Regions from separate parts of the Cohnella boryungensis genome, predicted to be linked through region 1. Evidence: riboswitches for the same ligand, from Rfam matches in the RefSeq annotation. Region 1 holds a riboswitch; each other region holds the start of a gene.
The links. Region 1 has a riboswitch for cyclic di-AMP ahead of ACFO1S_RS10660 (TrkH family potassium uptake protein). Riboswitches for the same ligand answer to the same signal wherever they lie in the genome.
Positions count from the first base shown of each region.

Region 2: linked by a shared signal. The riboswitch ahead of ACFO1S_RS27510 (hypothetical protein) and the one ahead of ACFO1S_RS10660 (TrkH family potassium uptake protein) in region 1 are both predicted to bind cyclic di-AMP.
Region 3: linked by a shared signal. The riboswitch ahead of ACFO1S_RS25125 (hypothetical protein) and the one ahead of ACFO1S_RS10660 (TrkH family potassium uptake protein) in region 1 are both predicted to bind cyclic di-AMP.

Region 1 is NZ_JBHSED010000015.1:212,089-216,495, forward strand. Features, by position in the region: gene ACFO1S_RS10655 (CPBP family intramembrane glutamic endopeptidase) at 1-992, opposite strand, end outside; cyclic di-AMP (ydaO/yuaA leader) riboswitch at 1,246-1,428, shown strand; gene ACFO1S_RS10660 (TrkH family potassium uptake protein) at 1,513-2,856, shown strand; gene ACFO1S_RS10665 (potassium channel family protein) at 2,872-3,537, shown strand; gene ACFO1S_RS10670 (polysaccharide deacetylase family protein) at 3,600-4,388, shown strand.
Region 2 is NZ_JBHSED010000074.1:27,128-31,534, forward strand. Features, by position in the region: gene ACFO1S_RS27500 (GMC family oxidoreductase) at 1-444, opposite strand, end outside; gene ACFO1S_RS27505 (gluconate 2-dehydrogenase subunit 3 family protein) at 458-1,237, opposite strand; gene ACFO1S_RS27510 (hypothetical protein) at 1,454-2,101, opposite strand; cyclic di-AMP (ydaO/yuaA leader) riboswitch at 2,238-2,377, opposite strand; gene trhO (oxygen-dependent tRNA uridine(34) hydroxylase TrhO) at 2,523-3,425, shown strand; gene ACFO1S_RS27520 (helix-turn-helix transcriptional regulator) at 3,457-4,086, shown strand; gene ACFO1S_RS27525 (hypothetical protein) at 4,156-4,407, opposite strand, start outside.
Region 3 is NZ_JBHSED010000065.1:307,692-312,098, reverse strand. Features, by position in the region: gene ACFO1S_RS25135 (response regulator) at 1-224, opposite strand, end outside; gene ACFO1S_RS25130 (ATP-binding protein) at 217-1,761, opposite strand; cyclic di-AMP (ydaO/yuaA leader) riboswitch at 2,289-2,453, shown strand; gene ACFO1S_RS25125 (hypothetical protein) at 2,562-2,963, shown strand; gene kdpF (K(+)-transporting ATPase subunit F) at 3,117-3,194, shown strand; gene kdpA (potassium-transporting ATPase subunit KdpA) at 3,231-4,407, shown strand, end outside.

The DNA.
Region 1 (4,407 bases):
CCGAACGTCACGAGTCTAAAGACCAGATTGACCTGATCTCCGATGCGAATACCCGATTCCCATGTTTCCGCCCTAAGGCCGGGAATCATGTTAAACGTCAGACTCGCGTATAGCGCGAAATAGATACCTGCCAAAAAGATCCCCCTGCGGTACGAGGTAAGACCGCCAAGCGTGCCGGCGTAGATGATGGCAAGAATCATCATCAGCACTTGCGGCAAAATGAAGCCGAAGGCGGAAAGGAGGGAGGCCCACTTTTGCTGCTGCTTCATGTATTCGTTGAAGGATGCGGGCAAATCCACGCTATAGGTCACCGAACCGCCCTGCCACGACGGCTTCGCCGAGCTGGATGGCTCGTAGCCTTCCGGCACAGCGATTCTCAGCCGCAGCTGGGCTTCTCCGATGGGCGACTGACGGGAAACAAATTCGAAAACGTTACTTGCGGATGCAACGCCGCTCCATTCCCAGCGCTCAGTGTCGATGCTCCACATGGCCGCATAATTCAGCGCCCGGGAAGCACGGGATTCCGTAAGCTCGCTTACTTCCGAACTCTGCGGTTTGGCGGAAACGGAGCCGGCGACAAGGTGCTGCCAGGAAACGAGGCGACCGTTTTCCATATCGATGGAGAGGACCAAGGCCCCTTCCAGGCCGCGAGCATAGACCTTGATCGCGTAGACGTCGGTAGGCGCGAAATCGGCCCACTGCTTGTCATACACGTTTAATAGCTTGTTCTTCGAGAAATAGCCGGTCGTTTTGCTATCGGTCATGTGGGTGACTGTCGTAGAGTCGATTTCGTCCGGCCGGAGGCCGAAGTTATCGCCGGCGAGCTTTAAGGCTTGCTGCTTGGCTTCCGCGCGCGTCAGCACGCTGGAGGAAGAGACGGCAAACAATTGACCCGTTATCGGGAATACTTGAATGAACAGGAAAATCACCAGTCCGACCGCGGCGGCCCATACCCATCGTTTATCGAGGTTCATGCGATCTTGAGGGTTCAACAGTCTTCACTCCTTAGGCGGAAAAAGCTCAAAAAAACGGTTACAGCCCGCTTAATCTAGCCGCAAGCCTGATTTTTCATTAAGTATCTCGCATTTTCAACGAAAATGAAAGCAAAAGGAACGATAATGACAGCCCGGTGCCAGAACATGCGGAAAGCCTCTCCAATAATCGTTCAAACGAGTCGGTTTGCCCCCTTTTTGATGTTGTCCGCCTTGAAAGTAAAGACTATAATGCGTAGGTACGTCATTTTTCCAACTTGAATAGCCGAATTTCTGATGCAGAAAATGGGGGAACCAACGGATTTCTTGTACAAGTTACATTGTATTCGAAAATCCAGGGGTGAATTCCACTTCGCGCGATCGTTGCGATGGATAGGGCAGCCTGTTCGAGCCCGAACCCGACAGCTAACCTCGTAGGCTATATCCGAACAGGAATCGTGTGCGAAATTACAAGCACTGGGGTTCCAGTGCTTTTTTGTTGCGCCAAAGCTTGCGAAAACGGGAATTTGAGGGTGGTACCGTGTATAAAAAGGCCTTGAAATGGATTAACGCTTCGCCTCCCAGAACCTTGCTGCTGGGCTTCTCCTTCATTATCTTCCTCGGGGCGGTGCTGCTGCGATTGCCGCTCTCGACCGTTGACCGCGAGCCGCTGTCGTTCGTGGACGCCTTGTTTACGGCGACCTCCGCGACGTGTGTGACCGGACTGGTGCTGTTCGATACCGGTTCGCACTTCTCCACGTTCGGGCACTGGGTCATTCTGATGCTGATCCAGATCGGCGGAATCGGCTTCATGACGATGGCGACGCTGTTTGCCTTGATTCTGAGAAGGAGAATTTCCTTGAAGGAAAGGCTGATCCTTCAGGAATCGCTCAATCAGGGCAGCATTGAAGGACTTGTCCGTCTGGTGCGCAAGGTCATTCTCTACGCATTGGCGCTGGAGACGGTCGGGGCCTTGCTGTTTAGCGCGCGGTTTGCGATCGATATGCCGCTGGGCCAAGCGATCTATCATGGGGTGTTTCATTCGATCTCGATATTCAACAACGCGGGCTTCGACCTGTCGGGAGATTTTAGCAGCTTCTCCAGCTATTCCACCGATTTGTTCATGAACGTTGTCTCGATGGTATTGATCATTCTCGGAGGCTTCGGCTTTATCGTGCTGGCCGATTTGTTCGATCTGCGGCACAAAAGAAAGTTCTCGCTTCATACAAAGGTGGTGCTTACCGTATCCGGTGCCTTGATCCTGATCGGGACGCTTATTATTTTCATCTTTGAATTCACGAATACCAAGTCGATCGGGGGCGACAATTTCGGGCACAAGCTCCTCGTCGCGCTGTTTCAATCCGTAACGACCCGGTCGGGCGGGGTAACTACGGTGGACATCTCGGAATTTCGCCAGGCGACCCAATTTTTCATTATCATTCTGATGTTTATCGGCGCTTCTCCGGGCTCTACGGGGGGCGGCATCAAGACAACGACGTTCGCGGTGCTGGTGGGAGCGGTGCTGGCCATGATTCGCGGCAAGGAGGACGTCGTTCTGTTCCGTCTGCGGCTTGCGCAGGAGCGGGTGTACAAAGCGGTCACGGTTACGCTGTTCTGTATCGGAATCGTCATGCTCGGCACGATGATACTGGCGACGACGGAGGATGCCAGCTTTCTGAAAATCCTGTTCGAAGCGACGTCCGCCTTCGGAACGGTCGGCTTGTCAATGGGGCTTACGGGAGATTTGACGACGGCCGGCAAATTGACGATCATTTTTCTGATGTTTATCGGGCGACTAGGACCGCTGACGCTCACCTATGCATTGGGCCCGAAGGCGGGCAGGCCGCTTTACCGGCATGCGGAAGGCAAGATCATCATCGGGTAGGGGACGGAGAAAGAGATGAAAATGAATCAATTCGTCATCATTGGTCTTGGGAGGTTCGGCTCCAGTCTGGGGCGGGAGCTCATTAAGCTTGGATATGAGGTGCTGGGCGTCGATCGCGACGAAGAAAAGGTGCAGGAGCTTTCCGGCGTGCTGACGCATACGGTGCTGGCGGACGCGACGGAGGAAGAGGTTCTGCGATCCGTCGGCGCCCGTAACTTCGACTGCGGCGTCGTCGCGATCGGCGACGATATCCAGGCGAGCATTCTGGCCACGATCCTGCTGAAGGAGTTGGGCGTCAAGAAGGTCGTCGCCAAGGCGGTATCCGATCTGCACGGCCGCGTGCTGGAAAGAATGGGAGTGGACCGAATCATCTACCCCGAGCGGGATATGGGCGTGCGCGTGGCGCATCAGCTCGTCTCCCCGAACCTGCTTGATTACATCGAGCTGTCCAAGCAATATACGATTGCAGAGCTAGCGGTTCCCCAATGCTGGTCGGGCAAATCGCTGGACGATGTCAATCCCCGGGGGCGCTTCGGGTGCAGCATCGTGGCGATCAACAAGCCGAAGGGAATTATTATCGCTCCCGCAGCCAAGGATGTGCTGGCGACGGAAGACGTAATGGTCGTCATCGGTACGAACGATCAGATCGAGCAGTTCCAGGAATCGATCAACGCGGTGTGAATGAAATCAATCCCAATCGCTCAGGCTAACGGTAAGACGAGCGGTATGGGGGAGGTATGGCGATGACCAGGTCGCGCCTTGGACAAACGGCAAGGGGGATAGCGAGAGCTGTCGCCCTTTTGGTTTTGTGGAGCCAATGCTTCGCCGCAGGGGCCGCTAGCGCGAAGCCCTCCGGGATCAGCTGGAGCGAGATGGAGCGCCGGTATGAGGGCGTATTCGTGCTGTCGGCATCGGGAAAGTCGCGCAAGGTGGCGTTGACATTCGATGACGTTCCCGACCCCCGGTTTACGCCTCAGGTGCTGGACATCCTGAAGGCGAAGAGGGTGCGAGCGACCTTCTTCGTGGTGGGAACCCGTGCGGGCAAGCATCCGGGGCTGGTGAGGCGGATTCATCGAGAGGGGCACAACATCGGCAACCATTCCTACAGCCATCCGGACTTTTCCAAGCTGTCCCTGGAGAAGATGAAGGAGCAGATTTCCCGGGCGGAGCAAGAGATCGCAGGCATCGTGGGCTTCAGGCCGAGACTTATTCGCCCGCCATACGGGGAAATCGTTCCGAGGCAGCTGGAGTGGGCCAAGAGGCGCGGTTATACGGTTGTGAACTGGAACGTGGATTCGTCCGACTGGCGTCAACTGGGGGCCGGCCGAATATTCCGCAACGTAACCCGCTCGGTCAAGCCGGGATCGGTTGTTCTAATGCATGCGGGAGGCGGAACGGGGCAAAGTCTGTCCGGTACCGTCAGGGCGCTGCCGAGAATTATCGATTGGCTGCGGGAGAATCATTACGAGCCTGTTACGCTGACGGAGCTTCTGAAGCTTTCGGAGAAACGCGGCGAAATCCGCAAAAAATAGGCTGCCCCGAGCAGGTGAA
Region 2 (4,407 bases), on a different contig from region 1:
AGGCTCCAGCTCGTCATAGGTGATGCCCCAGTCGCGAAGCGGCATGTCCTTCGGAATTTTGTTTTTTCCGTAGCGCTCCTCCGTCATGGTGCGTATCTGGAAATCATACGGCAGAAACCGATAATACTGCCCGTTCCAGTGCACGCCCGCCCCCCCGACGCCGTCTCCCATAAGGAAGGAGCCGTAGGAGCGCATGGGGAGGGCTCTCATTTTTTCCGTATTGCGGAATGTCACCGTTTCCTTGGACAAATCCTGCATGAGCTCGTAACGCGATGCATATCTGAGCTCGTCGTGTACGTGATAATAATCCTGGGTGCTGCGGCTCTTGCCTCTTTCCAGGCCAACGACGTGATGCCCGGCCTTGGTCAGCTCGGCTGCGATAATACCGCCTACCCAACCCATTCCGACAATGACCACGGGCACTTTCGGCAGCTTGTTCGCCATTCGGGGTTCCTCCTTAGCTTAGTTGCAGATGGTCGTGAAGGCTGAGCGGCTCCATCTGGATGAACTCTTCCTTCTCGATCAGATCGAGATAGCTCATTTGGTTGCCGGGATAATTGCGCATCTTCCAGCCGGCCATGTTTTTGTTGCCGCCGTAGAGAGGGTCTGCATAGACGCCTTCCAGGGTCAGATTCCGCAAGATCGTGAAGAATGCCAACCCCGGAACGCCTTTCAAATTCACCTCGTCCTTCTCGAAGGCGGTAAGCACCTCATCCTGCTGCTCGGGGGAAATCTTGGCGAACGTATTCTGGTGCTTGTCCTGGCTGTACTCGTTCAACGAGTCCAGGCCGAGGGCGAGCAGATCTCTTCTTTTGAACGTCAGCTGATAGCCCTGCGTCGCCTCGGCTTTGTAGAACGGCGGGGTCATATACTCCCGGGCGTTGAATCCGTAAGCGCCGGCCATCTGGTGGTCGATGAAAAAGGCAACCCCGAGCTCCTTCGCGCCGGGACCGTTATCATCCTTGGGAAATATGCGCTCCGCTGCCGCCTCGACCGTCTGGAATTGCCCCTGCGAGAAGAACATCAACGCTTGATTGTAATCCTGGCTTTGCGGAGACTGGGGCGTTTCCGTCGCTTCCGGCGGAACCGCTCCCTCCGGTCCGGACTTGCTCCTGTTCGTGCCGATTATTCCGCCGATGACGCCGCCTACGACGACGCCTCCGAGAGCCGTGCCCGAGTATTTCAGAAATTTTCTGCGCGATTCATCCTTGGGCTGCTGGGGCGATTGCTTCGTCAATGTCCTCTTCCTCTCTTCCTCGACCGGAAAGAATATAGGCGAATTATTCCCTATATCCACCATTTCATCCATCAATCCGTGCAAAAAAGAAGGATTTCCCCAGCAGCTCGGGAAATCCTTCCGGCAGATCGATAGGTTGCGGGGATCGCCAATTCCCCGTCACATAATCTGGCCTGATGCAACTCTCAGGCGCTTCGGAGCTCCCCTCCCGACGCCTTAGCCTACATCGAACCGATAGCCGACCCATTCATGATGGCGATACGGCTTGAAGCTGGCTTTGAATTCCGTCGCGGAGCGTTCGAAATGCTCCTTGACGACCTTATCGACGATGACATAGCCGTAAGCCATGTTGGCGTATTCGACGGCGTTGCCCATCGCTTCTCCATAATACAGACTGTCGGCAGGCAGGTTCAGTCCCGTCTCGAAGCCGAAAACGGCCCCCATGCTGATGCCGACGCCGCCCTGCAGCGCAAGATCGAGGCCTTCCTCCGTGAACGAGGGGTTGATGGCCGTATCGATCGCATTCAAGATTTGAATCCCGCAAAGACAGCAGCGACTGGCCGCATCGGGCACCGACATCGGGAAGATTGCCGTGTAGGAGTGTTGGCTCGCTTCGATCAGCTTGCCTCCCCAGCCCGACACGATCTGCGTCATCACCGTGACGAAACGAACGACGCCAAGCTGAGCCAGCGCCAGATCCTCCCCTCGCACTCCGGCTCCGCTCGCTTCAACGGTCAAATGAAGCACGGCGTAATCGTCCTCGGTCGGGGAGTGCTCAGACGGCTCCGATTTCCGCTGCAAGATCAGCTTCGTTTGTTCCATCAATTGCTCGTAAGTCGTTCTGGCCGATTCCGCTTGATGCATCGCGCACACCTCCTGGATATGAAATTACGCAAAAAAGACCCGATCGCCGCAAGCCTACGCTTGAGCGATAAAGGGTCTCCAAAGAACGCAAAAAGACCCCATAAAAGGGTCCGAAAGGAAAAGTAAAATGTCGAAGACTCAGACCCATCTCTGCTGACGAGGTTAGCTGACGGACTCGGGTAGATGGTACCCTACGCTCTGACGAACGATTCGCCCCTGAAGACTGGTTCCCCCGCTTTCCATCCCTGAAGGACGGAAATTAAGCTACTTCTATAGTATGCGGCAGCCGTCGAAATGTCAAACCTTTCTTCGGAATTTCCAAACATATTAAACAGATATGTTGACTATGTTGAGGGGAACCGCTACGATAATGAAATATCGGTTAGGCTCATTACCTATCAAGAAAGGTGTTAATTTCGACATGACGACTCCCTATCGCATTTTGCTGTTCTATAAATATGTCTCGATTCCGAACGCTGCGGAGCTGGCCGCCGAGCATTTGCAATACTGCAAGGCTCTGGACATCCGGGGACGCATTCTGATCGCCGACGAAGGCATCAACGGAACGCTGTCCGGCACAATCGAACAGACGGATGCCTATATGGCCGCGATGCATGCCCACCCCCTCTTCTCCGATCTGCTGTTCAAGATCGATGAAGCGGAGGGCCACGCGTTCTCCAAAATGTTCGTTCGACACAAGAAAGAGCTGGTGACGCTTCGCTACGACAAGAAGCTCGATCCGAACACGGACGGCGGAGACCGGCTGAGCCCGAAAGCCTTCTACGAAAAAATGCAGCAGGACGACGTCCTCATTCTCGACGGACGGAGCAACTATGAATACGATCTCGGCCACTTTCGCAACGCGATCAAGCCGGATCTGGAGACATTCCGCGAATTCCCGGAATGGATTCGCAATCATCTGACCGAGCACCGGGACAAGCCGATTCTGACGTATTGCACCGGAGGAATCCGCTGCGAGATGCTGACCGCCGTGCTGAAGAACGAAGGGTTTAACGAGGTTTACCAGCTGGACGGAGGCATCGTGACGTACGGTCAGGATCCCGAGGTGCAAGGCAGAGGCTTCGACGGCAACTGCTACGTTTTCGACGAGCGAGTTTCCGTACGCATCAACCTTACAGATGAGCACATCCTCGTCGGCGAATGCCATCACTGCGGCGCCAAGACGGACCGCTACCTGAACTGCGCGGACGATACTTGCCATCTGCAGCATTTGTGCTGCGAGGCCTGCGAAACCGAACATCGAGGTTACTGCTCGGCGGAATGCGAAGCTCACGATCTCGCCGTTGCAGGCTCTGTCCTGTAGCGGACAAAGTCTATTCCCGGGAGGTTATGTCTTGAAAGACGATCTGGATTTGTCCACGCGCAACAGGATTATGCAAATGCTGAAAACCTCCGGGGAACTGACGGCGAAGGAGATTACCGATCAACTGGGCATTACAGGCATGGCCGTAAGGCGGCATATCGCCAATCTCGAACGCGACAGCTTGATCGAATCGACGACGGTCCGGCTTCCGATGGGCCGCCCGGCCGCCGTATATCGGCTGGCCGCCCAAGCCGAGGAGTATTTCCCGAAAAACTATCATGCCGTTGCATTGGATCTTCTCGCGGAGCTGGAAGACGAAGCCGGACAATCGATGGTCAATCTTCTCTTCGAGAAGCGCAAGGAAACCTTGTACAAGCGGTACGCCGGGAAGATGGCCGACTCCGAGCTGGAGCACAAGGTTGCGGCTCTGTCCGACATTCAAAATGACAACGGCTATATGACGACCTGGGAGAAAACGTCCGACGACGCTTATGTCCTGACCGAGTATAATTGTCCGATTGCTCAGGTCGCCAACAAATACAATCAGGCTTGCGCCTGCGAGCTGAAGCTGTTCGAATCGTTGCTTGGAGCGACGGTCAGCCGTTCGGACTGCTTGGCCAGCGGAGATCGCAAGTGCGTCTATCATATTCGCCGTTCATAACAAACGCTCTCGCCCGCATTCCGGGCAAGAGCGTTTATTCTTTGACGAATCAAACCGTAGCCAACCGCATTAACGGGATTTGCCCAGTGCTTGAATGTTGGTCAACCACAGGTTTTTACGGAATTCCTCGGCCTTCCCCGCCGCTCCTGTGTAGACGGCTTCTCCTCTGTAAAGCACCTTCCCTGAGTCGGCGTCGATGACGACGGCCGCGATCGAACGGCTGTCCGCCATTCGACGAGCATCCTTGTCCCCGGTTTGAAGCAAGACGTAGAGCCGGTTTTGCGCCAATCGAACCTGATCGATCGCTTTGCCGCCAAGCTG
Region 3 (4,407 bases), on a different contig from region 1:
GACCAGCTCCGCATACGGCCTAACACCTCCATTCCTGATATATCCGGCAATCCCAGATCGAGTATGATCAAATTGGGGCACATCCGGGAAGCCTGCTGCAAGCCTTCCTCGCCTGTCTCTGCCTCATGAACGATATAATGATGAGCCTGTAAGGTCATCTTCAGAATTTTGCGGATTTGCGGCTCGTCGTCGACAATCAATATATTTGCTCTTGGCTCATTCATCCTCGTCGTCCTCCACGTTTGCTTTGGTTTGCGGATTCAGGGGAAGTGTAATCGAAATAACCGTTCCCCGAGGGTCGTTGCGCTTTCCCGTGATCTGGCCGCTATGAAGCTCCACAATGCCTTTGCAAATCGCCAATCCCAGTCCCGTGCCCGTCACTTGACGGGTTGTTTGCGCACGGTAAAATTTTTCGAAAATGCGCGTGTACTCGTCGTGCTCAAGCCCGACGCCTTGATCGGCGACCTCGATTATCAAATTGTTTTCTTTATCGGACACCGCGATGCAGATGTCGCTGCCATCCGGGCTGTATTTGATCGCATTGCTGATGACATTAACCAGCACCTGCTCCAGCAGCACTTCATCGCCCAGCACCATCGGGACGTTTTCCGGCAACTGCACGCTCAGCTTCCGATACTGGCGAAAGTCCTTGACTTGCGCTATCGCTACCCCGATCAGATCTTCTACATCGCACCAATGTTTCCGCAGGCGCAGCATTCCGCTTTCGAGCTGCACCATGCTAAGCAGATTCACGACAAGCCTATTCATTCGGAGGGCGCCGTCCCGGATGGTTGTGAGCAGCACCATTCGATCTTCGGATGTGAAGAGATGGTCGCCATCGATCAGACTGGTTGCCGAGCCGATAATCGCTGCCAATGGGGTGCGCAGCTCATGGGAAACCGAATCCAGAATCGCAGCGCGCAGCCGTTCCGATTCGGCCGTCAAGTGCGCGATTTTGGCTTCTTCCGCCAGCCTCACGCGATCAATGGCGCTGGCGGCCAAGTCGCAGAGCGCTTCCAGCATCCGCTGCTGCTCAGCCGTGAACTCGCGCTTCCGTTCTTTCAGATTGAGGGCCAGCACCCCATGCACGCGATCTTCGGTTCGCAACGGATGGTAATAGCCCGGAGAGTCTCTCAGGGCGGAAGTTCCGTATCCGACGGCTTCGCCGTGATCGAACGCCAGCTTCGCCGTAGCTTTCTCCGTCTCACCCTGTCCCCAATCGCTTTGAACAGAAGAACGATGAGTGAGTACCAGACGATTCCGATGATCTGACAAGTAAATGGCGATGTCCGTACCGATAATTCGGGAAGCTTGCGCGGAGACATTGGCCAATAAGGAATGGATATCCGTCATATCGCTCATCTGGCGGCTGATCTCATAAAGAGCCGCCGAATGGGCTTCCCTCTGTCTGGAATAGAGCAATTGCCGCTTTAGCTTTGCTGCCAAGCTGGCTGTTAATGCGGCAACGGCCAAGTAGACGCCGAACGAGATCAAGTAACGCAGATCCGCCACGGTAAAACTCAAGAGAGGTGAGACGAAGAAGAAATCGAACGCCAGCGCCCCCAGCGTTGCTGCGTAGAGCGCAGGACGCAGCCCCCACGAGACAGCGCTTAAAAGCACTGGAAATAAAAAGAGCAGCGCGATATTGACGACATCCAAAGCCAGGCGAATCGGATGCATGGCCGCTGTCATGCCAATGACAAGCAGCGCAGTAACTATATAAGGCTTCCATGTTGTCCATAAGGATTTCAAATGTAGCATAGGCATTCTTCCCGTTGATCCAAGTTTTCGACACTTCTTATAGCTAAAGGGTAATACAAAAAAGAGAGAAAAGAAACCATCAAGAGGTGTAAAAATCACATAAAAATCATGATAAGTTCCGAATTAACCAGAATTCAAAAGAAAATGAATGATTATTATTCGTAAATTATCGGAAAAGGTTAAATTCCCCCGTATTTCAATGAAAATCTGGCTTGCATAGTTTTACAGGCACCTTTTCCAGAAGTAAGATACAAACCATGAATTGAACCCGCGATTCGATTCAGGTAGGAGTTGGGACGACATCGGCGGCTATAAGACGATCCGAAGCTTGTGTGAGAGCAAGCCGTGCGGAAAGGTCAGGGACAAATGCTTCGCGCGCTTAGGATGAAACGAAGCTGCGGCGCCTCTCACCGCCCGAATTTGTCTGCCTGTCAGGTGAACCGTTCTGCGGAAGGAAGTTGATTCAAGGAGAGGAAGAAGCGTAGTTACCCTCCGGGCGGCGGTCTGGAACCGGAGCTGAATATCTAATATCTAGAACGCTGAGTCCTTGCATGTCAAGGAGCGGGGGAACCAACAGAAGCCGGATCATGGCTTCACGGGGTGAATCGCCCGGCACATTCGGTGCCGGGGGTAGGGCGACTCTCGCGCCCGAATCCGTCAGCTAACCTCGCAAGCGTACGAAGAGGCAACGATTGTCGCGAGTCGGTCAGGACAGCTGAGTCATGATCGGGAAGCCGCGGAAGAGTCCTCTTTTCCAAGGCTTCTTTTTTTGTTGCCTAACCGAATGGAGGCGAATCGTTATGCAAGCCCAAGATGAATTCATACTCGTCTCCGCTCCCAACAAAATAGGGGAGCAGTTTATCAAAGCGCTGCAAATTAAGGATATTCCCTATGCGGCGATCGCAAATCATCAAGCGGAGAGGTCGAGATTGGAAGTATTGGGCGTGAAAAGCATCATTATGGTCGATACGGTGCTGCGGCAAACCTGGACCATTCCGGATCTGCCGGTAGGCAAGGTATTTCTGTTCGAAAGAAGCTTGCCCTTGATTTGCCGATATCTTCAAATTTGCCGTTCGTGGACAGGGAAGCCGATCTATGTGATCACGGGAAGCGATAATCCAAGGCTCGTCTACAAAGGACTCGGCGCCAACTACGTCATTCATAGCCGGAGCGATGATGTTTCGTTTTTGCTCGACGTGTGAAGATCGAATTCGTAAGGGGAATGTCCCATGGGAGGGTTGATTCATCATGCTGGATGTCGCAATGGTACTGATTCTAGCCAGCGCCTTCGGATTGTGCGGCTTATTTGTGGCTTGGTGCGGAACGGTTGCGCAGGAAGCGGAGGGAGACCGCACATGATTATTGTAACGGTTGTTGCAGTTTTACTATTTGGCTATCTGGTGATTGCCTTGTTGAATCCGGAAAAGTTTTAAACGAGTCGATAACGATAGGCTTGAGGAGGGCATAAAATGGCCATTTTGCAGCTGGCGGCGGTCATTCTGATTTTAGTCTTGTTGGTCAAACCTTTGGGGACCTATATATTCCATGTGTTTTCCAATCAGCCCAACCGTACGGACAAAGTATTCGGTCCTCTGGAAAAGCTGATCTATGCGCTGACCGGTTTGAAAAATCGTGCCGATATGAGCTGGAAACGGTACGCGTTCAGTTTGATATTGACCAATGTTGTATTGGTGGCGCTCAGTTATTTGATTTTACGCGTCCAGAAAGGGTTGCCCTTCAATCCGAACGGCATCGATAACATGGAGCCGTCGCTTTCTTTTAATACGGTCATTAGTTTTATGACGAATACGAACCTGCAGCATTATAGCGGCGAAACGGGACTTTCTTACTTCTCGCAAATGGCTGTCATTATGATGATGATGTTCACATCGGCGGCAACCGGCATCGTCGTAGCGATCGCGTTCATTCGCGGTTTGACCGGCAAAGGAAAGACGCTTGGCAACTTCTTCACTGATTTCGTTAAAACGCACACTCGCCTGCTTATCCCGATGGCGATCCTGGTGACGCTGGCTCTGGTTGGCTTGAAAGTGCCGCAAACGCTGAATGCTGCTGTCGAGGCGACAACAATTGAAGGCGGGACACAGCAGATCGCGATCGGTCCTGTGGCTTCTCTGGTATCGATCAAGCATTTGGGTACGAACGGCGGTGGGTTTATGGGCGTCAATTCAGCGCACCCATTTGAAAATCCTAGTCCGCTGACGAATGTGCTCGAAATGCTGTCCATGTGGTGCATTCCGGCCGCACTAACCTATACGTTCGGTCGATTTGCGCGAAATCAAAAGCAGGGATGGGTCATCTTCAGCTCGATGCTCATCTTGTTCGTTGCCTTCCTCTCGATTGTATACACGTCTGAATTGCGGGGAAATCCGGCGTTGAACGCGCTCGGAATAGACGCTTCGCAAGGAAGCATGGAGGGCAAGGAAGTCCGGTTCGGGATTGCGCAGTCGACCTTGTTTACGACGGTTACGACTGCGGCGACGACCGGATCGGTCAACAATATGCACGACACCTTGACACCACTCGGCGGTTTGGCGCCGCTGGCGCTGATGATGCTGAATTGCGTGTTCGGCGGCGACGGTGTCGGACTGGTCAATATGCTCATGTATGCGATTCTTGGAGTTTTCC